DNA from 3 places in the Virgibacillus sp. genome. Region 3 is predicted to be linked to each of the others. Evidence: riboswitches for the same ligand, from Rfam matches in the RefSeq annotation. Region 3 holds a riboswitch; each other region holds the start of a gene.
The links. Region 3 has a riboswitch for S-adenosylmethionine ahead of HLX49_RS01995 (YezD family protein). Riboswitches for the same ligand answer to the same signal wherever they lie in the genome.
Positions count from the first base shown of each region.

Region 1: linked by a shared signal. The riboswitch ahead of HLX49_RS06975 (methionine ABC transporter ATP-binding protein) and the one ahead of HLX49_RS01995 (YezD family protein) in region 3 are both predicted to bind S-adenosylmethionine.
Region 2: linked by a shared signal. The riboswitch ahead of HLX49_RS14365 (methionine ABC transporter ATP-binding protein) and the one ahead of HLX49_RS01995 (YezD family protein) in region 3 are both predicted to bind S-adenosylmethionine.

Region 1 covers NZ_JABXHF010000024.1:644-10,291, forward strand. The annotation lists partial or broken gene HLX49_RS06945 (aminotransferase class V-fold PLP-dependent enzyme) at 1-15, opposite strand, end outside; gene sufD (Fe-S cluster assembly protein SufD) at 15-1,322, opposite strand; gene sufC (Fe-S cluster assembly ATPase SufC) at 1,340-2,125, opposite strand; gene HLX49_RS06960 (YuzK family famiily protein) at 2,596-2,766, opposite strand; gene HLX49_RS06965 (MetQ/NlpA family ABC transporter substrate-binding protein) at 2,968-3,792, opposite strand; gene HLX49_RS06970 (methionine ABC transporter permease) at 3,874-4,542, opposite strand; gene HLX49_RS06975 (methionine ABC transporter ATP-binding protein) at 4,532-5,563, opposite strand; SAM riboswitch class I at 5,664-5,778, opposite strand; gene HLX49_RS06980 (thioredoxin family protein) at 5,847-6,161, opposite strand; gene HLX49_RS06985 (toprim domain-containing protein) at 6,184-6,540, opposite strand; gene gcvH (glycine cleavage system protein GcvH) at 6,932-7,312, opposite strand; gene HLX49_RS06995 (arsenate reductase family protein) at 7,487-7,840, opposite strand; partial or broken gene HLX49_RS07000 (acyl-CoA dehydrogenase family protein) at 8,323-9,360, opposite strand; gene HLX49_RS07005 (DMT family transporter) at 9,387-9,648, opposite strand, start outside.
Region 2 covers NZ_JABXHF010000077.1:6,241-15,280, forward strand. The annotation lists gene serS (serine--tRNA ligase) at 1-1,060, shown strand, start outside; SAM riboswitch class I at 1,332-1,438, shown strand; SAM riboswitch class I at 1,575-1,678, shown strand; gene HLX49_RS14365 (methionine ABC transporter ATP-binding protein) at 1,875-2,906, shown strand; gene HLX49_RS14370 (methionine ABC transporter permease) at 2,896-3,546, shown strand; gene HLX49_RS14375 (MetQ/NlpA family ABC transporter substrate-binding protein) at 3,656-4,474, shown strand; gene HLX49_RS14380 (M20 family metallopeptidase) at 4,496-5,701, shown strand; gene HLX49_RS14385 (RDD family protein) at 5,973-6,362, shown strand; tRNA gene HLX49_RS14390 (tRNA-Ser) at 6,499-6,591, shown strand; gene proC (pyrroline-5-carboxylate reductase) at 7,056-7,865, shown strand; gene HLX49_RS14400 (deoxynucleoside kinase) at 8,181-8,861, opposite strand; gene HLX49_RS14405 (deoxynucleoside kinase) at 8,895-9,040, opposite strand, start outside.
Region 3 covers NZ_JABXHF010000005.1:33,825-45,289, forward strand. The annotation lists gene HLX49_RS01950 (TrmB family transcriptional regulator) at 1-774, shown strand, start outside; gene HLX49_RS01955 (AzlC family ABC transporter permease) at 868-1,584, shown strand; gene HLX49_RS01960 (AzlD domain-containing protein) at 1,581-1,907, shown strand; gene HLX49_RS01965 (hypothetical protein) at 2,373-2,576, shown strand; gene HLX49_RS01970 (heavy-metal-associated domain-containing protein) at 2,713-2,934, shown strand; gene HLX49_RS01975 (heavy metal translocating P-type ATPase) at 3,336-5,207, shown strand; gene HLX49_RS01980 (Crp/Fnr family transcriptional regulator) at 5,357-6,061, shown strand; gene HLX49_RS01985 (hypothetical protein) at 6,185-7,810, opposite strand; gene HLX49_RS01990 (ABC transporter ATP-binding protein) at 7,803-8,597, opposite strand; SAM riboswitch class I at 9,031-9,135, shown strand; gene HLX49_RS01995 (YezD family protein) at 9,294-9,467, shown strand; gene HLX49_RS02000 (bifunctional homocysteine S-methyltransferase/methylenetetrahydrofolate reductase) at 9,632-11,465, shown strand, end outside.

The DNA.
Region 1 (9,648 bases), on a different contig from region 3:
GGCTTTAACATCCATTAATATACCTTCCTTTCAATAACTTGCGTCAATTGATTTTTCACCGCTTCAATTGGAAGTTGATTTACTACTGGAGCTAAGAAACCATGAATAATTAGACGTTCTGCTTCTTCTTGTGTAATTCCTCGACTCATTAAATAATAAAGCTGTAATGGATCTACTCTCCCAACAGAAGCTGCGTGACCAGCAGTTACATCATCTTCATCGATTAATAAAATCGGGTTGGCATCCCCACGAGCTTTCTCACTTAACATGAGTACACGTGATTCTTGCTCCGCATTTGATTTGGAAGCACCGTGTTCTATTTTACCAATTCCGTTAAAAATAGAAGTAGCTCCTTCTTTCATTACACCGTGTTGTAAAATATATCCTTCTGAATTTTTACCAAAATGGACAATTTTTGCAGTGAAGTTTTGTGTTTGTTTTCCACGGCCAACAGATACTGTCTTCGCATTGGATAGTGAATTCTCGCCAACTAAATGGGTAATATTCTCTGAGACGGTATTACCTTCATTCATTTGTCCAAGTGCCCACTCAATCGTTGCATCCCGGTAAGCAACCCCACGACGGTTATTGTATGCCGTAGTACCTGCGGCAAAATTATCCACCGCCCCAAAAGAAACTTTTGCATTATCTTGGGCAATAACTTCTGTTACAATATTTGCAACCGTTGATTCGTTTTCATTATGAGAAATATAATTTTCTACATACGTTACTGAACTGCCTTGTTCTGCGACGACGAGTACATGGTTAAATATAGAGAGCTCTGGATCTTCCTGCCAGAATATAGCTTGTAAAGGTGCTTCAACAACGACATTTTTAGGAATGTAAACAAAAACACCACCGTTCATTAAAGCTGCATGCATGGCTGTTAAACGATGCTCATCAACAGATACGGCATCCTTCATATAATAGCGCTGTACGAGATCGCCATGATACTGCAAAGCAGTAAAAATATCTGTGAAGATAACACCTTTATCTTCCAGTTCTTTACTTAATGTACTGTGAGCAACAGAATGATTACGCTGAATTAGGAGGTTCTCAGGTAAGTTATTTTCATCTAAATATTCCTGTAATTCAACGGGCAGATCTTGTAATGAAGTAATTTCCTCACCTTTTGCTGTATGTTTAAACTCCGTAAAATTCCATTTACCAATCTTCGTTTTATCCGGTTTTGGCAATTCTAGCTTTTCAGCGTTATTTAACGCTTGAAGTCGTAAATCTAACATCCATTGTGGTTCATTTCGTTCTTTTGAAAATTGTTCAATGTACTCTTTATTGTATGGTAACTTGGTTTCTACAGTCATAAATACCCCTCCTTACGTTACGCATTTTGCTCAACAGTATGATCTTCGATACCTAATTCTTCTTTAATCCACTCATAACCTTCTGATTCAAGACGCTTAGCTAATTCTGGTCCACCAGATTTAACAACGCGACCTTGCATCATGACATGCACGAAATCAGGAGTTATATAGTTTAATAAACGTTGATAGTGTGTAATAATTAAGCAGCCAAAGTTTTCGTCACGAAGTTTGTTAATGCCTTTAGACACTATTTTCAATGCATCAATATCTAAACCAGAGTCGATTTCATCCAAAATGGCGATCTCAGGCTTCAGTAGCATAAGTTGCAGAATTTCGTTACGCTTTTTCTCCCCGCCAGAAAACCCTTCATTCAAATATCTTTGCGCCATATTCTTATCAATTTCTAAATAATCAAGAGCATTGTCCATTTCTTTAATAAAGTTCATAAGTGAAATTTCGTTTCCTTCGCCGCGGCGAGCATTCATCGAAGAACGCAAGAAGTCAGAAGTAGTTACACCGCTAATTTCACTTGGATATTGCATCGCAAGGAATAAACCAGCACGAGCACGCTCATCTACTTCCATTTCCAATACATCTTCTCCATCCAATAAGATGCTTCCTTCTGTAACTTCATACTTCGGATGCCCCATAATCGCAGAAGCTAAAGTGGATTTACCAGTACCATTTGGTCCCATAATTGCATGAAATTCTCCACCCTTTATTGTTAAGTCGACACCTTTTAGTATCTCCTTATCTTCAATTGATACGTGTAAATTCTTAATTTCTAGCGTTGATCCAGCCATATTTATACCTCCAAATTCATTATTGTAATTATCACATTGCCTAAGCGTGATAGTCATTCTCAATTTATTCTCATTACAATCTTAAATCATTTCGAATTTATTATCAACTCTTTAGAACAGGAAATCCTATGTATAAATGGACATTCTTTATGTTATCTTATTGATAATGGATAACTCAACTTCTTTGCCTCTACTTAATTTAATGATTCAAAATGCATACTGGCAGCGGTTACAAGGATATATGCCCACATAAAGGTGCATCTTTCATCCGTTTAATTTTTTTTGGATCCCACTGAATATTTTAGTAGCTTAAGAGTATAACCTAAAGCCCTCTTACGAAAAAATTTCGTTGCTATTTCTCACTTAGGCTTGTTCAAATTGTTGAAGCAGGCCTTACAACAATAGCAAAAGGGCGTTTATGCGAATCGCAAACGCCCTTACGCTATTATTTATCTACATTTTTAAAATAATTAGCCGTGTTGTTGGTTCATATATGCTAAGGTAAATAGCTTACACTTCTGATATTCTTGCTGCCGTTTTTTTTCAACTGCTAGCCGTTGTTTTAACTTCCGTTGATACTCCCCAAAACCAATATGATGCGATTGCTGCATTGCTTTTTCCATTTCAGAAGTGTACTTCATTTTTATTCCACTATGAATAGGGAATCATCCTTTCCTCGTTTTGACTCATCATAAGCTTAACATAAGACAAGTTCCCTTCTCAAAATGGATATAAACGTTTCATTCGGCATATTCACGGTTAAATTTCACTTATATACGGATACGTTGGCGATACCTACACATACAGTAAATTTCGCTAAATCTTAGCCTATTGCTACTATTTTATTTCTCTTCTTTTACTGGAACAATTGCTCCATTATATTTTTCCCTCATAAAAGCTTGAATTTCTTCTGATTGTAAGACCTCAGCTAATTTATTTAATGCTTCATCGTCTTTATCCTCTTTCTTCACTGCCAACACATTCACATAAGGAGATTCATCGCCTTCAATAAATAAACCATCTTCTTCTGGCTTTAGACCAGCATCAATTGCATAGTTCGTATTAATGGCTACAAGGGCATCCTCTTCCCTTTCATAGTATTCTGGAAGGACAGCAGCCTCATATTCAGGTGAAAAAGTTAAGTTTTTGGGATTTTCTACTATATCATCAACAGTAGCACGTGCTTTGTCTACATCTTCATCTATTTTAATAAGTCCTTGTTCTTCAAACAAAGTTAAAATTCGCCCATGATCTGGCACGGAGTTACTCATAATAACTTCCGCTCCTTCTGGAATATCCTCCACATTAGATATCCCTTTGGAATATACGCCCATCGGTTCAATATGAATACCTGCAATATAATCTAAATCGTAACCTGTATCATCAATTGTTTGCTCAAGAAATGGGATGTGTTGATAATAGTTAGCATCAATTTCTCCATTCGCAAGATCATCATTCGGTAACACATAGTCTTGGTATTCACTAATTTCCAGGGTAATACCTTTCTCTTCTAAAATCGGCTTAGCTTCTGCTAATATTTCTGCGTGTGGTACACTGGAAGCTCCGACGGTTATTTTATTATCGTCTTTTTCTTTTTCCCCACCACAAGCAGCTAATAAACCACCTAATACAATAAGGATTAAAATGGAAAGAATATATTTTTTCATGTTGGCACGCTCCTCTTTCATCGTTTTTATTTGCATACATTTGTCAAAATTACACTTCATTATTATAATTAATAATTTTCCTTAACGTTTATCTAGTTTGCGTGTAATATAATCACCAATAAATTGAAATAGAAATACAATGAACACAATAATTACGGAACAAAGCAAAACAATATCAAAGTCTCTACGTTGAAAGCCCGAGTAATATGCATAGCTTCCCAGGCCTCCTGACCCAATTGCTCCTGCCATTGCTGTATAACCAATAAGCGCAATAGCAGTAACGGTAAGTCCTGAAATTAAAGCTGGCATTGCTTCTGGTAACAATACTTTAAAAATAATTGTTCGGGTCTTGGCACCCATTGCTTTAGCAGCCTCTATGACACCTTTATCTACTTCTCTTAAAGCAATTTCCACCAACCGTCCATAAAATGGTGCTGCTCCAATAATTAATGCCGGGAGCGCAGCGTTAGGGCCTCTTATCGTACCAACAAGAAAATCAGTAAAAGGGAATAACAATAATATTAATATAATAAAAGGAATAGCACGAAATACATTTACAAACGTGGCCGTGATAAAGTTAACCCATTTATTTTGCCATAGTCCCCCTTTATTAGTGAGAAATAACAGTAACCCAAGTAAAATACCAAAAATAAAGGTTCCTATTAAAGCAATAATCGTCATATAAAATGTTTCTTTCGTTGCTTCTATAATATCTTCTACTTTAATAGTAGCAAATAAATCAGCTAACACCGCGAATCACCTCCAACTCTACAGAAGTTTTTTCTGTTACATGTTGGATTGCTTGTGTGATTTCTGATTCTTCACCAGTCATCTGGATAAATAGCGTACCGTACGCACCAGCCTGTGTTCGCGTAATTTTCCCTTGTAAAATACTAATGTCAATGTCATACGTCTTTACGAGCTTACTGATTAAAGCATCGTTCGTTGTTTCACCTACAAAATGGAGACGAATCAACTTACCATTCTCAAATGTGCGAACTAAATGTTCAAACTCATTCTCGGCTTCTGCATCCCCCATTAGCTGTTGAACGAACTTTTTCGTAACATCTTTTTTGGGGTGTGAGAACACATCCAATACATTACCTTGTTCTACCACTTTTCCGTTTTCCATCACGGCTACATGGTTACATATTTTGCGAATAACATGCATTTCATGTGTAATTAATATAATCGTTAAGCCTAATTGCTGATTTATGTCAACAAGCAAGTCTAAAATAGAGTTTGTTGTTTCTGGATCTAAGGCTGATGTTGCTTCATCACATAATAATACGGAAGGCTTGTTTGCTAAAGCTCTTGCTATGCCCACCCGTTGCTTTTGTCCACCGCTTAATTGCGAAGGATAGGTCATTTCCTTCCCGGATAAACCGACCAAATTAATGAGAGATTGAACACGTTGATTCCGTTCTTCTTTTTCAACACCTGCTATTTCTAATGGGAAGGCTATATTTTCTTTCACAGTACGTGACCATAACAAATTAAAATGCTGGAATACCATCCCAATATCTTGTCTAGCTAACCGCAATTCATTCTTTTTTAATGCTGTTATTTCTTGGTTACGGATAAAAATCTTACCACCTGTAGGTTCTTCTAAACGATTCAGTAATCGCACAAACGTACTTTTTCCTGCACCACTATAACCGATCACACCAAAGATATCTCCTTGTTTAATCGAAAGGGTTACATCGTCAACAGCCGTTGTGTCTGTCTTGTTTGCAGTAAAAACTTTACGCAAACCCTCTATCGATATCACACATAGTCCTCCTTTTTGTCCCTTTACTATTATGCCCACATCAGCAATTAAAAACGCCTTTCTGTAAGAGAACAGAAAGACGTATACATGTCAAAATGTCCCCTCATCTACCAAGACATACGCCTTGCAGGAATTAGCACCTTTCAAAATAAAACATTTATTTGAAGGTTGCCGCGGGTTCATAGGGCCAGTCCCTCCACCGCTCAAGATAAGAGTTAATTATTATTTAATTGGAATAGAAATCATAATAACACGTTGCTTGCTATTTGTCAATGTAATTTTACTATTGAAATGAAAACAATTCTGGTCTATGCATGATCAAGTGTTGGTATATATTTGCTACATCGCGAAATGCATACATTTTTTCAACGAGCTCTCCATCTTTCTTTATAAGCAAACAAGGAACACTTTCTATTTGATACGTTTGCATAAATTCTGGATGTAGTGATGCATTCATTTCTAAAAATAGCTCTTGCTTTTGCATTTGTTCCATTTTAAGTAACATACTTTTAGCAAGATTACACGTTCCGCAAAGTGGTGTATAAATATAAAGAAAGTAATTGGATTGCTGTAGTTGCTCTTTTGTTACTTGTTGCAAACTATCACCTTTTTACTTTAAATTAAATCAGAAATATAGGATTAACCGCTATTCGTTTACTCACTAAAACTTGAGCTAGTACATTTTCAGGTGTCGTCGCTACTTCTCTGTACTCGCTACTTACATAGACGTGTTCAGCATGTGGTAATTCTCTTGCTAGTTGTTTACGAAGCTTGATGCCAGAAGGATCTTCGTCGACAAGAATATAAACATCCTTATCATCTAAACCATATTCCTCCAACATGTGATCAAATCGCTCTACTCCAAGCGTTCCATTTGTGCAAACAATGGTGATCTCTTCGGCAATCACTTTATTCACTTGCTTCTTATCAGTCAATCCTTCTACAATCATAACCTTTTCTGATCCATCTGTAATCATCACACAGCACTCCTTGAAAAATCAAGCAACAAGCTTGCAATAAAAAATGTTTTATTTACCTTTAGCTGTCTTTCAATAATGTAAACCTAGCTGGGAATATGTAGATATTTATAAAAGGATAACTGCACAACTAGAAGGCTTTTGACTATTGAATGTATACATCATATAGCAAGACTTCATCTCTGTACTATAATGCTTTTCATATTATCAATAAGTTTACTCCTAGTTTATGTAACAGACGGACAATTATTAACATTCTTATAAACAAAGCTGATTGCAAAGCATTGCAGATCAGCTTTGTTCACACTATAAGAAAGTATAAAATTTTTAAGGTTTAAAAACAAAGGCTTTCGCCATAATACTTTGGCTACAAGCCTAGTTTTTCTAATATTTATTCACTGATAATTTCTTCGTAAGCTTCCGCAGATAGTAAGTCATCCAATTCTGTTTCCTTAGTTGGTTCAACAACGACCATCCATGCCTTTTCGTATGGTGATTCATTCACCAATTCAGGGCTATCTTCCAATTCTTCATTCATTTCAACTACTTTGCCACTAATAGGAGCATATAATTCCGATACCGTTTTCACAGACTCTACACTACCGAAAGGCTCATTGATTTCTAATTCGTCACCGACTTCAGGTAGTTCAACGAACACAATGTCACCTAACTCATCTTGTGCAAATGCAGTAATTCCAATGCGCACAGTTCCATCTTCTTTTTTTACCCATTCGTGTTCTTTTGAATATAATAAATCCTTTGGTACGCTCATATTTATTCCCTCCAAATGATATATTCCAATTTCACTATACAAGGTTCAGTCCCAATTATCCAGTATTATTTTAAATAGATTATTTCAAAAGTTTTACCCTTCACTTGTAGTTAACATCGTACAATCCTTCATCAACTTGATTTTTTTATTCGACAGTTCGGTTGGAATAAGCTATTATAGCCAGTTTTTTTCAAATTCTTCCTCTTTGAAGCCAACAGTTACGTTAGAGCCATCTGTTACAATTGGTCGCTTAATTAGCATTCCGTCAGAAGCTAGTATCTCCGCCATTTCTTCTTCCGTGGCATCTGCTATTTTTTCCTTCATATTTAATTCACGATATTTTTTACCACTTGTGTTAAAGAATTTTCTTGCAGGCATCCCACTCTTCTGCATCAGTTCAAGTATATCTTCTTTATTAGGTGGGTTTTGCACTATATGTATTGGTTTATAATTTACTTGATGATTATCTAACCATTTTTTCGCTTTTTTGCATGTCCCACAGTTCGGATACCAGAAAAAAGTCAGCATTAAACAGCCTCCAATCTATAATATGTATAATATGTATCATTATATCAAATTAGACAATTGAAATTCGAATAAAATGAGTTTTTGTATGTGTTAGGTTTTTCTCAATCTAGTTATAACCTCTATTATTTTCAGCACTTTATTTATGCACACTTTTACTAATTTTAATACAACTATTGGTTTGCATTATAGAAAAGTATAAGTTTTTATGTTTTCTTATAGTGTAAAAAAGACGAGCTAGAATCTGTTATTTTCATAGATTCAGCGCGTCTTTTTTGCTATCTGAAATGATAAAATGAGGTGCTTGTAGAGCACGAAACACCGAATAGCCACGTCCGGCTCCATCGCCCAGCAACTAGGCAACTTCACGAAATCGCCCTACACTAAGTCATCATCTGTTCATCGCGATTTCTTTATCTCTGTTGATTCGATCCAGTCGCTACGTTGCTAAACGGGCGCTACGCCTTTGTTCTTACATAACTTTTTTATAGCGTATATTTTTCTTCTTCAATAATGGCAGTAGCAATTTCGCGTTTTTTTGCAATTACATTTGTCGGTGTATGCCGCGTTAACTTACGTAAAGAAGAAAGCATCATTCGTAAAGTGTCTCCTTCTTCTACAGCAATTAATGTTTCTTTAGCATTTGCCTCCATGCGATTAAACGCTTCTTGTACATAAACTTGCGTATACAACAGCTTTTGCATACTCTTTTCCTCACCATCTCGGTGAATTGCCTTTTCTGTACGCAAAATGGCAGACTCCATATTGTAAACCTCTGCTACCATATCAGCTAAGTTCACAAGAATTTCTTGTTCGTTTTCGATGTTCTGCATAAATTTCTGTGCCGCTAAACCGGCTCCTAGCAATACCATTTTCTTCGCATTTTTAAGCAGATGTTTTTCTTGTTCTAATGCATCTGTGCCAACTTCTTCTGGCATCATCATCATTAGCTCTTCTTGAAGTGATTGTGCCTTTTGTAATAAAGGCAACTCACCTTTCATTGCTTTCTTCAATAATGTACCAGGAACTAATAAGCGATTAATTTCATTTGTCCCTTCAAAAATACGGTTAATACGTGAATCGCGGTACATTCGCTCTACTTCATATTCCTGCATAAAACCGTAACCACCATGTAATTGAACAGCTTCATCTGCTACAAAATCCAATAGTTCCGTACACATATACTTATTCATAGAACATTCTATTTGGTATTCGGCAATTGCTCTAGCAATTTCTCTACCGTCATTTAATTGCTCCTCCGTAAGTGCACCCATTCGTTGCTCAAATAAGCCTACCGTACGATATACCGCACTTTCATTTGCATATGTTTCTGCAGCCATTGTTGCTAGTTTCTCTTTTGTCAGGGAAAAGCTAGAAATAGGCTTATTAAATTGCTTACGTTCATTTACATATTTCGCCGCTAACTCAATGCCACGCTTCGCTCCACCAACACCACCAATAGCAAGCTTATAGCGGCCAACATTTAAAATATTAAATGCGATAATATGGCCCCGTCCTTTTTCTTATGTTACCCCCTAGTAGAATGAAACTATGAAATGAGTTTCAAACCAACTGCTGCACTTAAAATCATGCCAATAAAAAGTAACCTCTTCCAATCGCTAGATTCTTTAAAAAATAACATACCAACAATGGCACTGCCTACTGTTCCCATCCCTGTCCAAACAGCATAAGCCGTACTCATTGCAATTGTTTCCATTGCAATACCAAGCAGTATGAAACTTAGTCCAAAACCTCCAAATAACCATAAAATGGACATGACACTTATCCGTTGATTCACTTTATTAATTCCC
Region 2 (9,040 bases), on a different contig from region 3:
GATTAAAGAAATGAGAGAAGTAGGCGACCAAATTGCTGAGTTGGATAGCGAATTAAAGCAAATTAATGAACATTTAGAGCAAATCATGTTGTCTATTCCTAATATTCCTCATGAAAGTGTACCAATTGGTGAAGATGAAGATGATAATGTCGAGGTGCGGAGTTGGGGAGAGAAGACGCCATTTTCCTATGAACCAAAGCCTCACTGGGATGTAGCAACAGACTTAGACATCGTTGACTTTGAACGAGCTGGCAAAGTGACTGGGAGTAGGTTTGTCTTTTATAAAGGACTTGGTGCAAGATTAGAGCGTGCATTATGGAACCTGATGTTAGATTTCCATGTGGATGAACATGGCTATGAAGAAATGTTGCCACCACAAATTGTGAATCGAACTAGTATGACTGGGACAGGGCAATTACCAAAATTTGCAGAAGACGCCTTTAAACTAGAAGAATGGGATTATTATTTAGCTCCGACTGCAGAAGTGCCAGTAACAAATTATTATCGTGATGATATTTTAAAGATAGATGATTTACCGAAAAAATTTGCTGCATTTAGTAGCTGCTTTCGTTCTGAAGCAGGATCTGCTGGAAGAGACACAAGAGGTCTGATTCGTCAGCATCAATTTAATAAAGTCGAGCTTGTCCATTTTGTTAAACCTGAAGATTCCTATGAAACATTGGAAGTGTTAACAAATCATGCAGAGAAAATATTACAGTTATTAGAGCTTCCTTATCGTGTGATGAGTATGTGTACAGGAGATTTAGGCTTTACAGCAGCTAAGAAGTACGATATCGAAGTATGGATCCCTAGTCAGCATACGTATCGGGAAATTTCTTCTTGCTCTAATTTTGAAGACTTCCAGGCAAGACGTGCCAATATCCGTTTTCGTAGAGAAGCAAAAGCAAAACCAGAATTTGTGCATACATTAAACGGCTCTGGATTGGCTATTGGTCGAACTGTTGCAGCTATTTTGGAAAATTACCAGCAAGAGGATGGAACGGTTGTTATTCCAAAAGCATTGCGTCCATATATGGGAGGAAAAAAGGTCATTCAATAAGCCAATTCAAACATTTACTGTGAGTCAAATGGTAAATAGAAGAGCAAAGTCGCATTTTGGGCTTATTGACGAAGGCTGGAACAACGGTTCATGCATCTTTTTTTTAAAAGGAACATAGTCTGAAAGATAACAGGAAACATCCGCGGATAAAATTTTTATCGCAATAAAGGCTTGGCGATAGCCCATTTTTTCTAAAAATCTGTTTGACAAGTAAAGGAAACCGTAGTATGATATAACACAATATCTTGATCAAAAATAAATATAATATTTCTTCTTATTAAGAGAGGTGGAGGGAATTGGCCCTTAGAAGCCTCGGCAGCGGACTCGTAAGTAGTACTGTGCTAAATCCAACAAGCAAGCATGCTTGAAAAATAAGAAGCGGAAACCAATAGATTGGAAATCCCTTCTTATTTCGTATAAGGAGGGATTTCTTTTTACGCAATAGGAAAGGGTGGAATTTTCAGAGTTTATAACTTAAGCAAAACGGTGGTGTTACCGCCAAAAAATAACATACTTCTTATCTAGAGAGGTGGAGGGACTGGCCCATAGAAGCCTCGGCAGCGGACTCATATGAGTACTGTGCCAAATCCAGCAAACAAGTAGTTTGAAAGATAAGAAGAGGATATGTATAAAAAATACCTCTTCTTATGGAAGGGGTATTTTTTATACTATAGGAAAGCATAAAAGTTTAAAGGTTTATAGTATAAGAACATCTTTGTTATTTTTGGAAAAGCTAGATCCATGGCAATTGTTTCACATGGAACAATTGCCATACAAAGCGATTTTAAGTGAAAAAGAATGGTGGATTGGTTCAATGATTATATTTGATCAGGTAACGAAAGTGTATGAAGGAAAAGGTGAATCTGTTAAAGCATTGCACAACGTGGATTTACAGGTAAAAAAAGGAGAAATATATGGTGTGATTGGATTTAGTGGTGCAGGAAAAAGCTCGCTCATACGCTGTGTGAATGCTTTAGAACGTCCGTCATCTGGAAGAGTAATCATAGATGGAAAGGATCTCTTACAATTAACTGCAAAAGAAGTACGTGAAGCAAAACGGAATATCGGTATGATTTTTCAACATTTTAATCTTTTACATTCAAAAACAGTGTTTACGAATGTAGCGATGCCTCTACTAGTGGCAAAACGTCCTAAAGAGGAAGTGAGAAAAAGAGTATTAGAGTTACTCGCTTTTGTTGGTTTAGAAGATAAAGCAAACAGTTACCCCGATCAGCTATCTGGAGGGCAAAAACAACGCGTAGGGATAGCTCGTGCTTTAGTTACGAATCCGAAAGTGCTTTTATGTGATGAGGCAACATCTGCACTTGACCCAGAAACAACAAAATCTATTTTTCAACTGTTAAAACAGGTAAATCAGGCATATGGAGTGACGATTTTAATGATTACGCATGAGATGGGTGCCATCAAAGCGATTTGTGATCGGGTTGGTGTTTTAGATCAAGGAAAAATAGTGGAGTCGGGCAGTGTATTTCAAGTATTTTCAAAACCAAAAACAGCGATTGCTGCTAAGTTTGTAAGTTCTGTGATGAATGACCATATACCGGAGTCGATTTATGCGTTACTTCGTGAACAGCGAGAAGACCGGCATATATATCGCATTGTGTTTGTCGGTAATAGTGCAGGCGAGCCTTTATTATCACAAGTTGCTAAAACGTATACCGTAGATGTCAATATACTGTATGGCAGCATTACAGAAATACAAGGGATTCCTTTTGGCAATTTCATCGTTCAATTTTCAGGTACAGAGAAGGAGATGAAACGAGCTTTGCTACATATTCATCAACAAAAGGTTACTGTAAAGGAAGTGTTAGCAGATGTTAGTTGATCAAGAACAACTCTTACAAGCTTTATGGGAAACGGTCGTCATGGTCGGCGTATCATTAATTTTCTCTTTTCTTATCGGACTTGTATTAGGTGTTTTATTAGTCGTATCGAGAAAGGGGCATCTTTGGGAAAATAAAATTATTTTCACTATATTAAACACAGGAATAAATATATTTCGTTCTATTCCATTTATTATTTTGATGGTAGCCGTTATTCCATTCACAAGGCTGATTGTTGGAACTTCGATTGGAACAGCTGCTGCAATTGTACCAATGATATTATTTGCTGGCCCTTATATTGCTAGATTAATAGAAAACTCTTTACTGGAAGTTGACCCAGGGGTTATAGAAGCAGCACAAGCAATGGGGGCAACGCCATGGCAGATTATGACTCGTTTTCTTTTACCAGAAGCACGAAGTTCGTTATTACTAGGCATAACGATTGCAACAATTGGTTTAGTAGGAGCTTCTGCAATGGCTGGAGCAGTTGGTGGAGGAGGCCTTGGTGATTTAGCTATTACATATGGCTACCAGCGTTTTGACACGGTCGTGATGTTCCTTACTGTAGGGATCCTTATCATCATGGTACAAGGATTACAGTCCCTCGGAAACTACCTAGCCAGACGAGTGCGACGAAGATAATAAGGTTTACTGGGAACGTGGTAGGATATGCTTAGAGGAATACGTAGTAAGAATGAAAACAGGTGGATGAGTAAAAAACGCCTGAAAATATATACGAGGAGAGTTTTTTATGAAAAGATTAGCAGCTTTATTTTTCCTATTCATTCCATTAATTATTATTAGCGCTTGTTCTAGCAGTGAAGCTAGTTCCACGGTGAAAGTTGGTATTAGCGGTTCTGATACGACGATTTGGGATTATGTAGCGGAAAAAGCTAAGGATGAAGGGATAAACGTAGAAATTGTTCGTTTCTCCGATTATGTGCAACCTAATTTGGCTTTAGCAGAAGGAGAGATTGATGCAAATGCATTCCAAACGGTTTCTTATTTTGATGCGTTTATAAAAGAACATGATTTAGATTTAACACCAATTGCCACGACGGTCATTGCTCCAATGGGGTTATATTCGGAAAAACATGGTACCACAGAGGACATACCTAAAGGAGGGACGATTGCTTTAGCAAAAGAAGCTACCAATATGGGAAGAGGTTTATTATTATTACAGGACGCAGGTTTGATTAAATTAGCGGAAGACTTCGATGGCAATGGTGCTTTAGATAAAATCATTGACAACCCAAGAAATCTGCAATTTGAATTACTTGTTGCTGGGCAAACGCCAAGAGTCCTTCCTGATGTGGATGCTTCAATTATAAACAATGGAATAGCCGTAGACGCAGGATTAAGTCCATTGAAAGATGCTATATATCATGAGGATGAAACAGCTACAGCCTATATTAACATTATTGCTGTTCAGGAAAAGAATAAAGATGATCAAGTATTGACGAAGCTGGCAGAGATTTACCAAACTGAAGATGTAGCTAAATTTATTGAAAAAGAACGTGACGGAAATTCTATTCCAACTTTTGTGCCATTAAGTGAAATTGGCTACTAAATTTAAAATGAGGTGATAATAATGACGTTTACTACAGAAACGACAACGATTTGGAAACAGGAAATAGCAAAAAATATAGCGGCTAATAAGGAAAGATATATTCAGATTAGTCATGATATCCATGCTCATCCTGAAATTGGAAATCAAGAAACATATGCTGCTAAAACATTAACAGATATTTTAGTGGAAAATGGCTTTGATGTTCAATTGGATGTGGCAGGGCATGCTACTGCGTTTATCGCTAGAAAGAAAAGTGCTTTGGACGGAAGGAGAATTGCGTTTTTAGCGGAATATGATGCTTTACCAGAGATCGGTCATGCATGTGGTCATAATATCATTGGTACGTTAAGTGTTGGTGCTGCCATTGGTTTAAGTCAAGTAATCGATGAAGTAGGTGGTGAAGTAGTAGTCTTTGGAACGCCTGCTGAAGAAGGTGGACCGAATGGCAGTGCAAAAGGCAGCTTTGTTAAAGCTAAAATTACAGAAAGCATTGATGCAGCCCTTATGCTTCATCCTGGTGCAGATACACGGCTGACAGGTCCTACATTGGCAGTAGATCCGCTCGACTTTGAATTTTTTGGTAAAACTGCTCATGCTTCTGCGCATCCAGATCAAGGAATTAATGCGTTAGATGGGGTTATTCAATTGTTTAATGGCATCAATGCTTTACGTCAACATGTTTCAAACGATGTACGGATACATGGCATTATTACAGATGGCGGTGACGCTCCTAACGTTGTACCTGATTATGCGAAAGCTCGATTTTTCATTCGTGCAAGAACAAGGGAAGGTTTGAATCAAGTTACGGAGCGAGTAAAAGCAATTGCAGAGGGTGCTGCTTTAACAACAGGAGCCAAAGTAAAAGTATCTCCATTTCAAAATGAAGTGGATAATTTTATTATCAATGAGAGTCTAGATGATATTTTTAAAACGGAAATAGAGCAATTCGGAGAGACAGTACTTGAACGTTATTCGCAAGCTTTAGGTTCGACAGATGCAGGGAATATAAGCCAAGTAGTTCCAACAATTCATCCGCATATTAAAATTGGCTCGAGTAGTTTAATTGGTCATACTGTTTCGTTTCGAGAAGCTGCCAAGTCAAAGCAAGCAGATGAAGCATTAATTGTTGGAGCAAAAGCAGTGGCATTTACAGCGCTAAAATTGTTAACGGATGAGACAGCTCTTGACAGGGTAAGGAAGGAATTTCTTTATAAAACGGAGAAATAATTTTGATTGATGTTGCGGTAATTAGTGGGTGGTTCTTTTATCCCCTACTTTCTTAGTATGTAAGATATTACCTAAAAGTTTCTAGAAGAAATGGGGATGTAGTAGCTGTTATTTTCACTTAGACACCTACCAATTCCTGAGGTTACAGCACCTTCTATCTCTGCTAAATATTCTCTTTAAAGCAGGATATTAATTTTGTTTTTCTACATTTTCAGGAAACTTTCATGCTTCTTGTGCGTATAACAGCTAGACGAACATAGGAGGGGATGAAATGAAGTCGTTAACCAAACAAAGGATGAAGGCTCTTTTTATTGATGTAGCAATTTCTACCGCTGTAACTGTGGGGGTTGAATACGTTTTACGGAAAAAAGTAAAGAATGAGTTTATTCATACTGTAGTAACCCCAACCGTTGTCATGTGGTCGCTCGAGTACATACAACTAAAGCAATGTAGACAAACGGTGGGTTATAAATTGATGGGGCTAGAATTACGAAGCAAAACAGGTTTTGAGTTGACACCGATACAACTTTTTAAACGAATGGCTTATCGTGACACGTTAAGTAACTTACAATACATTATTAACCGACATTCCTTTGAAGGAGAAGCTGGAGCTGTACTTCCGCATGACAGGTATGCAGGTACGGTTGTAAAAGAGGTATAGCAAGGTCTTGGCACAGCTTTATGCATAATTCTGTGCCAACCTTTGAGAAATATATATCTATGTTAGTAAATAAAAAAATAGTAATTAGGAATTGACAAGTATGTTAAGAACATGGTATATTATATCTTGTCGCCACGGAGGTATACCCAAGTCTGGCTGAAGGGATCGGTCTTGAAAACCGACAGGGGTGTAACAGCCCGCGGGGGTTCGAATCCCTCTACCTCCTCCATTTTTAAAATTAGCGCATAAAATTTTGGAGATAAAAAAATCGTTACATTGTAGCGATTTTTTTGATGTAAGTACGTTTTTAATTGTTTGAACTTGACAATGATTTGTTTTATGCATATAGTACATAATTAATAAAATAAAAATAAAAAAGCGATGACGAGGCCAATTGTATCATGTACGGACGACAGAGAATGGGGTTCACCGGCTGAAAGACCCCACACGTAGACGGCTGATATGAACCTACCTACTGAGCTGTTAGAATAAACCTGACCGCAGTTAAAAACTGTGTTAACAAGAAAAGCTGGGCATGGGACTCATGCCAATATAGGTGGTACCGCGGAAAACTCTTTTCGTCCTTATTTAGGATGGAGAGAGTTTTTTGTTTTTAAAAGGTTTATGGTATAGAGACTTAGCGAGAAGCTAAGTTTTTCTAAAAATGATTTTAACAAGGAGGTTGTTACTACGATGGATAAAAACCTTGCATTTATTGGTGCTGGTTCTATGGCCGAAGCAATTATTTCTGGCTTAATTGAATCAACCATTATCGATAAACAGCACATTATGATAACAAATCGAATGAATCACCAACGAATAGCTGATTTAAAGCAAAAGTATCACATAGACAGTATGCGTGATAAACAACAACTAATAGAATGGTCAGATGTCATTGTATTGGCTACAAAGCCGTGTGATATGAAAGAAGCACTTGCTTCCATTCAACCATATATAGAAGAGAGGCATTTGATTGTTTCAGTTACAGCAGGAATATCAACGGAAAAGATAGAGCAGTGGATTGGCATATCTACCCCTGTTGTTAGAGCGATGCCTAATACTTCTGCTTCCATCGGTTTTTCAGCTACTGCTTTATGTACTGGAACGCACGCTTTAGAAGAGCATATGAGCATAGCGAAAGAATTGTTCGATACGATTGGAACAACCGTTCAAGTGGAAGAAAAAGAAATGCATCTGGTGACAGGGATTTCTGGAAGTGGACCGGCGTATATTTATTATCTTGTCGAAGCAATGGAGCAAACAGCTATTGAATCCGGCATGAATCCAGAGACAGCTAAACAGTTAATTCATCAGACAGTGCTAGGTGCTGGAAACATGTTGCATGAAACAAATGAAACGGCAGCAGAATTACGCAAGAAAATAACAAGTCCAGCAGGTACAACAAAAGCAGGGATCCAAACTTTAGCACAACAAGATTTTCAACAAGTAATAAGCAAATGTATTTATGCAGCAAGAGATCGTTCTATTGAATTAGGAGAATGAACAAGAAATATTAGCTTTTAGTTGGGATAGAAAAGTATTTTGTCATATAAGGTGCTGTAAGTACTCCCACTTCAAGAACAAGTCTAAGTGGGAGATAACAGTACCTAAATCTCCAGTTGGTTCACTTAACGATCAGTGAGGGTGAAAAAACCCCCTCTACTGATTGAAAATTCACTTTATAAAAAACGTACCTGTAGACGCTTTACATAGAAGATGGTGGCTCTCGATACAAGCTGTAACGTTTTTTATAATATTTTCATCCCAATAGTGCAAACAATCCGTGGGGAAACTCCCCCCACGGATAGAAAAATTATTTTATACACGGTCACGAGATTTCCAACGACGAGATTGCTGGATAAAATGGCCGACACGCTCTAGAATAGGTTCAATTGAGTTTTCTTTTTTCATCAAGTCATAATCAGCTATATCGATTCGCAGGATAGGGCAAGCGTTGAAGTTATTAATCCATTCTTGATAACGATAATACAATTCTTTCCAATAGGAAATATCCGTGTTCTTTTCCATTTCCCGTCCACGTTCATGAATTCTTTCAATAATCGCTTCGAATGAACCTTCTAAATAAATAAGTAGGTCAGGATGTGGGAAATACGGGGTCATGACCATTGCTTCAAATAAGTTCGTGTAAGTTTCATAATCAGTTTTGGACATTGTTCCATTATCGTAATGCATTTTTGCAAAAATGCCTGTATCTTCATAGATAGAGCGGTCTTGAATAAAGCCACCCCCATATTCAAAGATTTTTTTCTGTTCTTTAAACCGTTCTGCTAAAAAATAAATTTGTAGATGAAAACTCCATCTTTCAAAATCACCATAAAACTTTTCTAAATATGGATTTGTATCTACTTTTTCGTACGATGTTTTAAAGTTTAATGCTTTTGCTAGAGCGTTTGTCATCGTTGACTTTCCGACCCCGACCGTACCTGCGATCGTAATAATGCTATCATGAGGGATGTGATATTTTTCTCTTGCGTTCATTGGTGTAATTCTCCTTCTATTTCCATTTCTTCTTTATTTGCAGTTCAGTTGCTTCAAATTCATGGACACTTGTTCCATAATCTGATCTAAATGTTGTTGATAACAAATAAAATCTACCTTGTCTCCATCAATACGAATAACTGGAATATTTGGGTGCAGTTTTTCAAATTGATTCATAA
Region 3 (11,465 bases):
AAGTTAGGGTTTTCTACTTATGAATGTCGTACTTATATTGGATTACTAAAGCACTCACCAATTACAGGTTACGAAGTGAGCAAACGAACTCGAGTTCCAAGATCAATGATTTATGAAGTCTTAGGAAAACTCTTAGACAAAGGCGCTATTTACACTGTTCCAACGGAGCCAGTTACATATTCTCCAGTAAATCCAGTACAATTAATTGAAAGAATGAAACAAGATTTTGATGAGTCGTTTACCTTTTTGTCTAAAGAATTAGCATCTATTGAGTCTGAACAAGAGGTGAACACCATTTGGCGGATTAAGTCGAGTGATTTTGTATTAGAAGAAATGAACAGTCTTATACAACGAGCTCATCAAGAAGTTTTACTTTCACTATGGCATGAGCAAGCGAAAGTTTTGCAACCGACAATTAAGAGACAAGAAGAATCTGGAATTGAATTCTTCTCTTTACTTTTTGGAGCTGAACAGATGCAATTTGGTCATACATATCATCATAACTATATGAGGCCAGAAGTTGTCAGTGAACGAATGGATGGTTATTTGACGATTGCTGCTCGTGATCATCAAGAAGTCATTATTGCGAACTTTTTAGATAATGGTTCTGCCTGGGCGGTAAAAACAGAAGATCCTGCACTCGTCCTCGTGGCGGAAGAATATATAAGACATGATATTATGATTGTAGAAATCACAGAAAAATATGGCGCAGAAAAGCTGGATCAGTTATGGCGTAAACGTCCTGACTTGAAGAGAGTAGTAAGTGGAAAATAATAATTTTTTGAGTAACGATCCTTATTTTAGGATCGTTCTCTTAAACTAATTTTTATAGTTGTTAGTTTACAAACTACTAAAGGGAGTGCTGTTATGGAATATACAAATAGAGATGAAAGTATGATGGTAAAACCATTTTGGCAAGGAGTAAAAGATTGTTTACCAACCGTTTTAGGTTTTTTAGGGATTGGTTTAGCAGCTGGTGTTGTACAAACTTCAGCTGGAATGAGCCCTTTTGAGGTGCTACTTATTTCTATGCTACTTTATGCCGGATCTGCCCAGTTTGTTGTGGCTGGAATGATTGTTGTTGGAGCACCAATAATTTCAGTAGTTGTTGCTATTTTTATTGTTAACTTACGTTATTTATTATTAAGTGCTTCATTAGCACCACATTTTCAAGCTTTTAGTTTAAAACAAAATGCACTGAATGGTTTTTTATTAACGGATGAAACTTACGGAGTTATTGCAAACGAAACATTAAAAAATAAACCACTTAAATTTGAATGGTTAATGGGATTAAATTTAACTGCTTATGTGAATTGGATTGTGGCGAATGTAGCAGGTTCATACTTCAGTACTTGGTTATCTAATCCTGAGAAATTTGGAATGGACTTTGCCTTATCAGGAATGTTTATTGGTCTAATTGTTTTACAATTTCTTAGTCGAAAACGCTGGGGTATAGATTTAGTTGTTTTTACAACAACTGTTGCTATGATGCTAATTTTAAGTCAGTTTATTACTGTTGGTGGATTACATATTATTTTTGCAACAGTCGTAGCTGCAACTATAGGGATGGTGATTAAAAAATGACAATGGATTTAACTTTATTGGTGATCGTTATCTTTGGGACAATTGTAACATTTTTACCTAGAAGTGCTCCGCTTATGATGTTAAGTCAGATGGAGATACCTAGTAAGGTTATTGAATGGCTTGAACATATTCCTATCGCTGTTATGACAGCACTAGTTGTTCAAGAAGTTCTCATTCCTAATCATGAATTTAGTTATGTTATAGGTAATTTACGGTTACTTGCTGCTCTTCCGACAATTTTAGTTGCTTTATTTACTCGAAGTTTATTATTAACTGTTATTGTAGCAATGTGCAGTATGGCTAGTTTGCGATTCTTTTTTTAAGTAGAAAAACTCCTATCCAATATCAGCAGTGAAGATGTTGGATAGGTTTTATTTATGTATTATGGTCTAAATTATTTACTTGAACCTCATTAATTTCACCCTTTAACTTATTTCATTCCATTTTTTAGTGCTTTTTTTACAAGCTTGATTGTTTCTTCGTCTAGTTCACCGTCATAGCTCATTTCCGTTTTTTAACTCTTGTACAACCTTACTTTCTTTCATGTTTTTTCTTTTAGGATAATCTGATAAACCTAAAAGAAAGTCTGAAGCAGCAGGAGGCGGTGTAGGAGCTATTCAAGCTTTTATTCTAAGTAAAGGTAAAAAAGAAGCCCAAAGAGTTTTCAAAAACAGTCGTTAGCCGATTGAATGCTTGGCTTGGGGAGCTATTAAATTAGGCAGCAGGAGCGGCGGTGGTGATTGCTAAACAAATTGACAAAAGGGATAAACATCCTAATAACGACCTTTATGCAAACAAATGAAGGGAAAAGTGTTGAAGCATGGGATCATAACATTCGCACCTCGAAAGAAAAAATTTCTAATTATGCGACACAGATCTATGATTTACTATCACTATTTGAAAATTACGTAACCGACACTACAAGATATATTTCTCCAATTTCAAGGCACACAATGATGCGTGGGGATCGTAATGATATTTGGGCGAATTGAAGCAAATAGGCAGTAATCTGTTTAAGGCACTAAACAAAAGCTACCAGCATCCAAGTATAAACTTGATGTACCTCAATTCGTTTCCTTATGTAACTGATTATAATAAAAGTACATTATAGTTAAGGAGGAAGTTATGATGGCAAATGTAGTATTACAATTAGAGCCGTTAACTTGTCCGTCATGTATTAAAAAAATTGAAATAGCTTTAGGAAAAGAGCCAGGCGTTCGGAAAGCTAGGATTCTGTTTAATACAAGCAAGGCAAAAGTGGAATATGATGAGAAAAAAGTTGATATAGATCAATTAGTAGAAAAGATTAGCAAATTAGGGTACGCTGTCTTATCCCAAAAACAAACTTAGATGTTGGTAGTGTTGGCTCTGATGGCCTTGCTTTTTATACGAAAGTACTAAATTATTATGGATTATAATAAAAGCAAAACTACAGCTATCGTCACAGCAATTTGGCGATAGCCAAATTTTTCTTGAATGAAAGAAACCATCATGGCTCGCATTTCGAGAATGATCCATGCACTTTATTCTGAAATTTCGCATTCAAGTGAAAAAGGACGATTATAGGTTTCTCTTGTGTTATGTGCACTTGCTAGTGAGTAAACATGTTCGTTGGGTATTTTTTACTAAATGTTGTTTATGATCTTCTAATTATGAAAATTGCTTTTAAGTTGAGGCTCGTCAATTACATTAGAACAAAGGTTTATTAAGGTAGAAGTATCGAACCAACATTTTGTAAAGGAGGTGTAGAAGTGACTGCTTTTGTTCAAAGGTATAAAAGGCATATAACGGGAATAGCTTTTATATCGATCATTTTAGGAGTACTTTTAGGTATAATTAGTGGAAAAGGGGTTCAAAATGGCTTTTTAATCTTTGCAACAGTGATTGCAGGAATTCCAATTTTTATAAAGGCCTTTCAAGCTTTACGGTTGAAAGTGTTTAGCATTGAATTACTCGTTACCATTGCCATTGTTGGTGCAGTACTTATTCAAGAATACATTGAATCGTCTGTGGTGGCATTTTTATTTTTGTTCGGCGATTTTCTGGAAGCACGTACGCTAGAAAGAACAAGATCCTCTTTGAGTGAACTAATGGATATGGCGCCACAAGAGGCTAAGGTTATTCGAGATGGGAAGACTGTTAAAGTTCCAGTGGAAGAGGTGGTGATTGGCGAACGAGTCACTGTGCATTCAGGCGCAAAAATTCCAGTAGATGGAAAAATAATCAAAGGCAGGGCTCAAATCAATGAGTCTACAGTGACAGGTGAATCTATACCAGCTTACAAGCGAAGGAATGATGATATCTTTTGTGGATCCATTGTTGATCAGGGATACATCGAATTGATTGCTGAAAAGGTCGGAGATGACACAACGTTTGCAAAGATTATTGAATTAGTAGAAGAAGCGCAGGACGGCAAGTCAAATACAGAAAAATTTTTAAACAAATTTTCACAGATTTATACACCATTTGTTGTTGCTCTTTCCATACTGGTGTATATTATCGTGCAAGACCTTCATATGGCAATCACATTTTTAGTTATTGCCTGTCCAGGTGCGCTTGTTATTGGTGCTCCAGTTTCCAATGTAGCAGGAATCGGAAATGGAGCAAAAAACGGGGTGCTTGTTAAAGGTGGCGAAGTAATGGAACGCTTAGCCAAAGTAGATACAATTGTTTTTGACAAGACTGGAACATTAACTAAAGGGAAACCAGAGATAACTGCAATTAAAGTGTGGGATCACCATTTAAAAGAAAATGGGTTACTGCAAATCATAGCCGAAGCAGAAGTGATTTCTGAACACCATCTAGGGAAAACCATTGTTAAAGAAGCAAATGAACGAAGGTTACCGCTTTATGAAAATGTAAAGAACGGACAGATTGTAAAAGGAAAAGGGATAAAAGCAGAGGTAGGGGGACAGGAGCTAATTATAGGTAATAAAAGTCTTATGATGCAGGAAGACATTATTTTATCTCAAGAAATGCTTCAATATAAGGAAACGCAAGAGAAAAGAGGTAACACCGTTATTTTGGCAGCTATAAATCAAAAAATAGCAGGTGCTGTATCCATCGCTGATCAAATTAGGGAAGATGCTTTAGATGCTTTGCAAAACATGAGAAAAAGCGGTATTCGTAAAATGACCATGCTTACGGGGGATAATTCCCATATGGCTGCTCTAGTAGCAAGAAATTTACATTTAGATAGTTATCATGCCGAATTATTACCGGAAGCTAAGGTAGACTATATAAAGCAATTAAAACAATCTGGATATTATGTTGCGATGGTAGGAGATGGGATTAATGACGCACCAGCGATTGCGACAGCTGATATTGGCTTAGCTATGGGAGATGGCGGAACAGATATATCTATGGAGACAGCTGATGTTGTGCTTATGGCAAGTAAACTGGCTCAATTTTCTCATGCTTATGCATTAGCAAAAGCGACAGTTCGTAGTATGAAGCAAAATACGTGGATTGCAATAGGGACAGTAGCCTTTTTGCTAGTTGGTGTATTAAATGGTTCTGTTCATCTAGCTTCCGGTATGTTTATTCACGAAGCTAGTGTAATGTTAGTTATATTAAATGGAATGCGTCTTATTAAGTTTCATACAGATATGCATCAAAAATAAGACCAAGATATCTATAAAGATAAATTTATGAATACCGATTTGCGAAAGCGAAGTTAATGATTTTTGAAAATGTTTGTTGAAAAAGAAAACAAACTAATTTGAACCAGTAATCTGCATACTTTTTGACAATTTATAGAAAGGAGATTTATATGTTTTCTAAAGGAAAACCAATTAAACGAGGTACTTGTAACAAGCATTCTCATCCTAATTGTGTAGCTATGGTACCTATCTTTAACCATTTAGATCAACCGCAAATGGAAGAAGTCATGGACCATGTTCATGCTGTTACATTTAACCGAGGGGAGACCATATACCGTGCAGGTGATAAAGCTAAATCGTTGTATATTACACATGCAGGTAAGATAAAAATTTATCGGTTGTCTGATGAGGGAAAAGAGCAGATCGTTCGGATTTTACAACCTGGCGATTTCACAGGGGAATTGGCTATTTTTAAAGATACGGTTCACGAAGCCTATGCCGAAGCCCTGGCACACACAAAGGTTTGTATAATTAGTCGTTCCATTATACAAAAATTAATAATAGATTACCCTTCGATTTCTTTAAAAATACTAGAAGAATTTGCTCATAGGCTGGAGCAATCAGAGATGCAAGCAACTCGTTTTGCTACGGAGTCGGTAGATGCAAGGTTAGCTTTATTTCTTGTTGAAAATATGGAAACCAAAAGTAATCGAATTGATTTGCCAATGAATTATAAAGAGGTAGCCTCTTACATTGGGACAACACCTGAAACTGTAAGCAGAGTACTAAAGGATTTCGAAGACAAAGATTATATCAAAAAAAAGAATCAAAAACAAATTGATATATTAAATGCAGACGCTTTATTGTTGCTATGAGCTTGGACATGTTTTATTTTTGGTTGGAAATAATTTATGAAGGCCACACGACTACTCTATTCAATTCCCCCATCTTTTTAGAAGATGGGGGAATTCTAAAAGGTATATATTCAATAGTCCAGCTTATTTCATTTTAAAGACGATTCTCCAAGATATAATGGTAGTAACTACTAAAATCACTAGATATAAATACACACCGTAAATTATTTTGGAAAAAAATAGATGCACTAAGAAAAATAAACCAACTACAAACATGAGTAGGAACGATTTCATCGTAGATCCACTTTGCTGTGTCGACTCAAATACTTCTGAAAATGGATACTTACGATTGTTTAGAACCTTATAACTGATTAATGTGTGTAGAATAGCTGTTATAAGGACAATCGCAAGGTCAGGAAGAATTCGTATAGAGAATATAAATAAAAAAACGATCGATAATAATAAATAAAGTGGTAAAAACAATTTAATAATAAACGCTTTTAGAGTGCCACTGTAAATAGAAGAATGATGAACGATTGGTGTAATTTGAAAAACCCATGCAGCTTTATATTTGCTAGAAAATTGGAGCATCATTACTACAAGGCCAATAAACATCATACAAAAATAAATGGTGAAATACATATTACTACGAGAAAGTTGCTCAATTGAATGTAGATTTAAATAGTTGAATTGGAAAATAAACGGAAAAACAAGAGATAATCCTAAGGTTGGATACACCTTTAGCTTAAAATCACGTTCTCTTGCCATAATAAGGGACGAAAACCGGAAAAATTGCCGTTCCTCTTTGTTTCTAAAAAATAAATGCTCCCACATAGCGTTCATATTCCATCGTTTCGGTTTAGATTTCTCTGTACTGTCCATAAGTTTTTGCAAATTACGCTCAAACGCCGGCATTAATTTATAATATAACATAACCGAAATAACTGGTCCGATGACTGCTAAAGAAGAAAGGATCACTATCCCAAAGGACGTATCGCCATTTAGTATAAATTCAAAAGGTGCGCCGAACCACATAGGAGGAATAAAAACATTCCACCAATTGAAATTATATATATAATTAAAATCAACTATTTCAAAAGCTCGAGCGACAATTTGGTAACCGATAACAATACCTACGGATAATAGGATTTGCACATAGTTAATAATATCCTTTAATTTCTCCCCACTGAAAAAACGTAAAATAAAAATGTATATGAGTGCTGTGATGGTCATGATGAACAGTATTAACAAAATAATTTCTACTAAAAAAAGCATTAAATAACCGATTCCATGTACAAATAACATAACGATAGCTGGAATGATAATAAACGCGCCTGTTAACATACTCATATAAATTGCAACATGGGTGATTTTTGCTGCGCTAATGGTTCTCGAATCAATCGGTTTCGTATGGAGAACTGTTTTGTCGCGAACATCTAGAAGTACTGCGGAAAAATCAGACACCATGGATGTCATTAAAATGAACATGGAAATACCAAAGATGAGGCTGATTTGGAAGATATAATTATCTCCAAAAAATAAAAAAGGAACGAGCATGACCCCGTATAATACATAAATAAATAATGATTTTACAAACTGATTGCTATCCTTTTTTTTATTTGATACATTTGAAGCAAATACTGTCGGTATTCTGCGCTCATCCATCGTAAGCTTCGTCTCAAGAATTTTACGCATCATGTGATAATCAATACGTAGCATATGGAAAAAAGGTTGTAGCAGATCAAGGATTTTTAAAGAGAATTTACTCATGATTATCACCATCAGTTACAATTTGAACAAACTTCTCTGCGGTTTGTTTATGTTCATCAAATCCTGTTATCTGGTTGAAAATACTTTCTAAAGAGCCTTGCTTATTTTGTTCGCGCAATTCTTCAAATGTACCATCTGCTGCAATTTCTCCATCCTTAAGCAGGACGATGCGATTGCTAATCTTTTCTACAACCTCCATAATATGTGAGGAATAGAAAATGGTCTTTCCTTCTGCAACAAGCTGTTCCAAGATGTCTTTAATGATGATGACACTATTAGCATCAAGCCCATTTAGTGGTTCGTCTAAAAAGATCAGATCGGGATTATGCAATAGGCTTGAAATAAGTAATACTTTTTGCCGCATTCCTTTAGAAAAAGAAGAAATACGCGTATGTAAAACATCTTCCATGTCAAATTGTTGCATAAGGCTTTTAGCTTTAGCAGCCGCTTTATTTTTATCCATGCCGTAAAGCTCACCGATAAATGTCAAATATTCATTAGCTGTTAAATTATCATAGATCTCTGCATTTTCTGGGACATAACCAATTTTACGTTTGTAGGAGTAATCACTTGTAGCAATATCTACTCCAAAAAGTTCTACCGTCCCACTATATTCTTCTATTAACCCGAGCATGATTTTAAGTGTAGTACTCTTTCCCGCACCGTTAGGCCCAATATACCCAATGATTTGTCCAGCATATACATCGAGATTAATGTTATTTAATATGCTTTTACTTCCATAACTCATGGATAAATTTCTTAACGACAATACTTTTTCCGTATACATCAAACTCACCTGCTTTCTAGAAAATTTTAAGAACCATGTATCCTAGTCCATGAGTGACTAGGAATCAAAGAAAAATTTACTTCCATTTGTATTTGTGAAACAGAAATTAAGTAAATTATCACAACCTTCATATGGTCATTATACGATAGTTAAATCTAATTATCATTAACGATTTAAAATCTAACAAAAAAAGTCAATTTGTGGGTGGTGTTAAGGAATCATAAAAATCTAATATATATTCAAACAAGTGTGCTCGACAGCTAATGGAATTAGGTTTAATCCTATTGAACAACTATGAATAAGTCTGAAAAGCGCTTCGAGAATGTATGTATAAAACCTATTTGTATTAATATTTGCAAAAATTTTATAAATAAATTATTGACAATAATACACTTTCGGTGTAGAGTATTAAACAAATTTAATATTAGATGATTTCTTATCCAGAGAGGTGGAGGGACTGGCCCAGCGAAACCTCGGCAACAGACTTTGTTGAAGTACTGTGCCAATTCCAGCAAGCATTATGCCTGAAAGATAAGAAGAGCGATAGACTTATAAAATAATCCACCTCTTCTTATTTATCAAAAGGAAGAGGTTTTTTGTTATGAACAGGCGCTTTTCTTCCAAGGGCACTAGGCTTTTACAAGTTCCAGTTTGGTTACTTGTACTTTGAATAACATGAGAAGGGAAGATGGGAAAATGGGTAAATTGAATGAAGTACAATGGGAGTATGTAAGAAAAAGCTTAGATGCAATTGATTTCGGTTCTGTAGTCATTACTGTACACGCTGGAAGGGTTACACAAATTGACATAACGGAGAAAAAGCGGTTTGCGAATATGAATAACAATCATTCGTTACAAAATTCCAAATAAAGCACATGCCGATTAGACAACTAAAGGCATCTTTTACCTTTTCGATTATTTAATAAGGTGAAAGATGCCTTTTACTATGTTAAAACCATTTTTCCGCATGAACTGTTAGTAAGACCTATCATGAGTAGGAGCAGATGATTTGATGCAAAGGAGGAGAAACCGACATGAGCTTATTACAACAATTACAAAATCAAATTTTAATTGCCGATGGTGCTATGGGAACGATGCTTTATTCCTATGGAATCGATCAAAGTTTTGAACAATTAAACATAACCCATCCAAATCAAGTTCAACAAGTACATGAAGCGTATATTCATGCTGGAGCAACAGTCATTCAAACAAATACATATGGTGCAAATTATATTAAATTAGCACGATATGGGTTGGAGGATCAGGTGAAAAGGATCAACCAAAAGGCTGTGCAAATTGCAAAGGAAGCTCGGCAAAAAGGAGTATCCATTGTAGGGGGGATTGGCGGTATTCATGGCGTTCAAGCTTTAAACGAAACAAAAGAGGAAATTAAGCGAAGCTTCCGAGAACAATTATATTGTTTGCTTTTGGAGGGAGTAGATGGGCTCATTTTAGAAACTTATTATAATCTCGATGAATTAAAGATGGTGTTGGAAATTGCTCGGGAGGAAACGAAAATCCCTATTATTGCAAATGTATCGATGCATGTTCCGGGGATTTTGGAAAATGGAACACCGTTGGCTGAAGCATTACAACAACTGGAAGCTTTAGGTGCTGATCTCGTTGGCGTGAACTGTCGTTTTGGTCCGTCGCAAATAATCACCTCTTTACAATCGGTTCCTATACCGAAAAGGGCTTTTTTAGCTGCTTACCCAAATGCAAGCTTACCTGCTTATCGCGATGGTGTACTTTATTACGAAAATGAACCGGATTATTTTAGGGAGTGTGCCAGCCAATTAAGAGAGCAAGGAGTTCGTTTAGTAGGAGGGTGTTGCGGAACAACACCTAACCATATTAAAGCATTAGCTGAGGGCTTGAATGCTACTAATCCTATTACTGAAAAAGTGGTAGACTTTCCAAAGCAGGATAGGGTGATGTTAAAAAGGAAACGAAAAGAAAAATCGCTGGCAGAATTAGCAAAAGAACGACATACCATTATTGTTGAATTAGATGCTCCGAAACATTTAGATATGACAGAATACCAGCAGGGAATACAAGCATTGAAAGAAGCTGGAATCGATGCAGTAACACTTGCCGATAATTCGCTTGCAACACCGCGAATATGTAATACAGCTATTGCAACGATTATTAAAGAGCAAGGAATCAAACCGTTAGTCCATATAGCTTGCCGAGACCGTAATTTAATTGGCTTACAGTCGCATTTAATGGGATTGCATATTTTAGGAATTCATGAAATTTTAGCAATAACTGGCGACCCAACTAAAATTGGCAGTTTTCCAGGAGCAACATCCGTGTTTGATGTGAATTCATTTAAATTAATTGAACGAATTAAAAAAGGAAATCAAGGCATGTCATTTTCCGGGCATTCTCTAAGAGAACATACTGCATTTACCGTAGGAGCAGCTTTTAGTCCAAATGTGAATAATGTAGAAAAGGCGATTGCTCGATTGGAGAGAAAGATCGCAAGTGGTGCTGATTACATCATGACACAACCCATGTATAGCAAAGATAAAATAATTGCTTTGAAACAAGCGACCTCACATATAGATACTCCGATTTTTATTGGAATTATGCCATTAACGTCTACAAAGAATGCTGAATTTTTACACCATGAAGTACCAGGGATAAAGCTTACAGATGAAGCTCGATCCCGTATGAAAGCAGCAGAAGGAAATCGAGCACAATCAACAAAAGAAAGTATAGCTATTTCGAAAGAGTTACTTGATACAGCTTTAGAACATTTTTACGGGATATATCTTATCACTCCGTTTATGCGCTATGATATGATCGTCGAATTAGTTAACTATATTCATCAAAAAACAAATTCTATGCGAGTGAAAGCAAGCT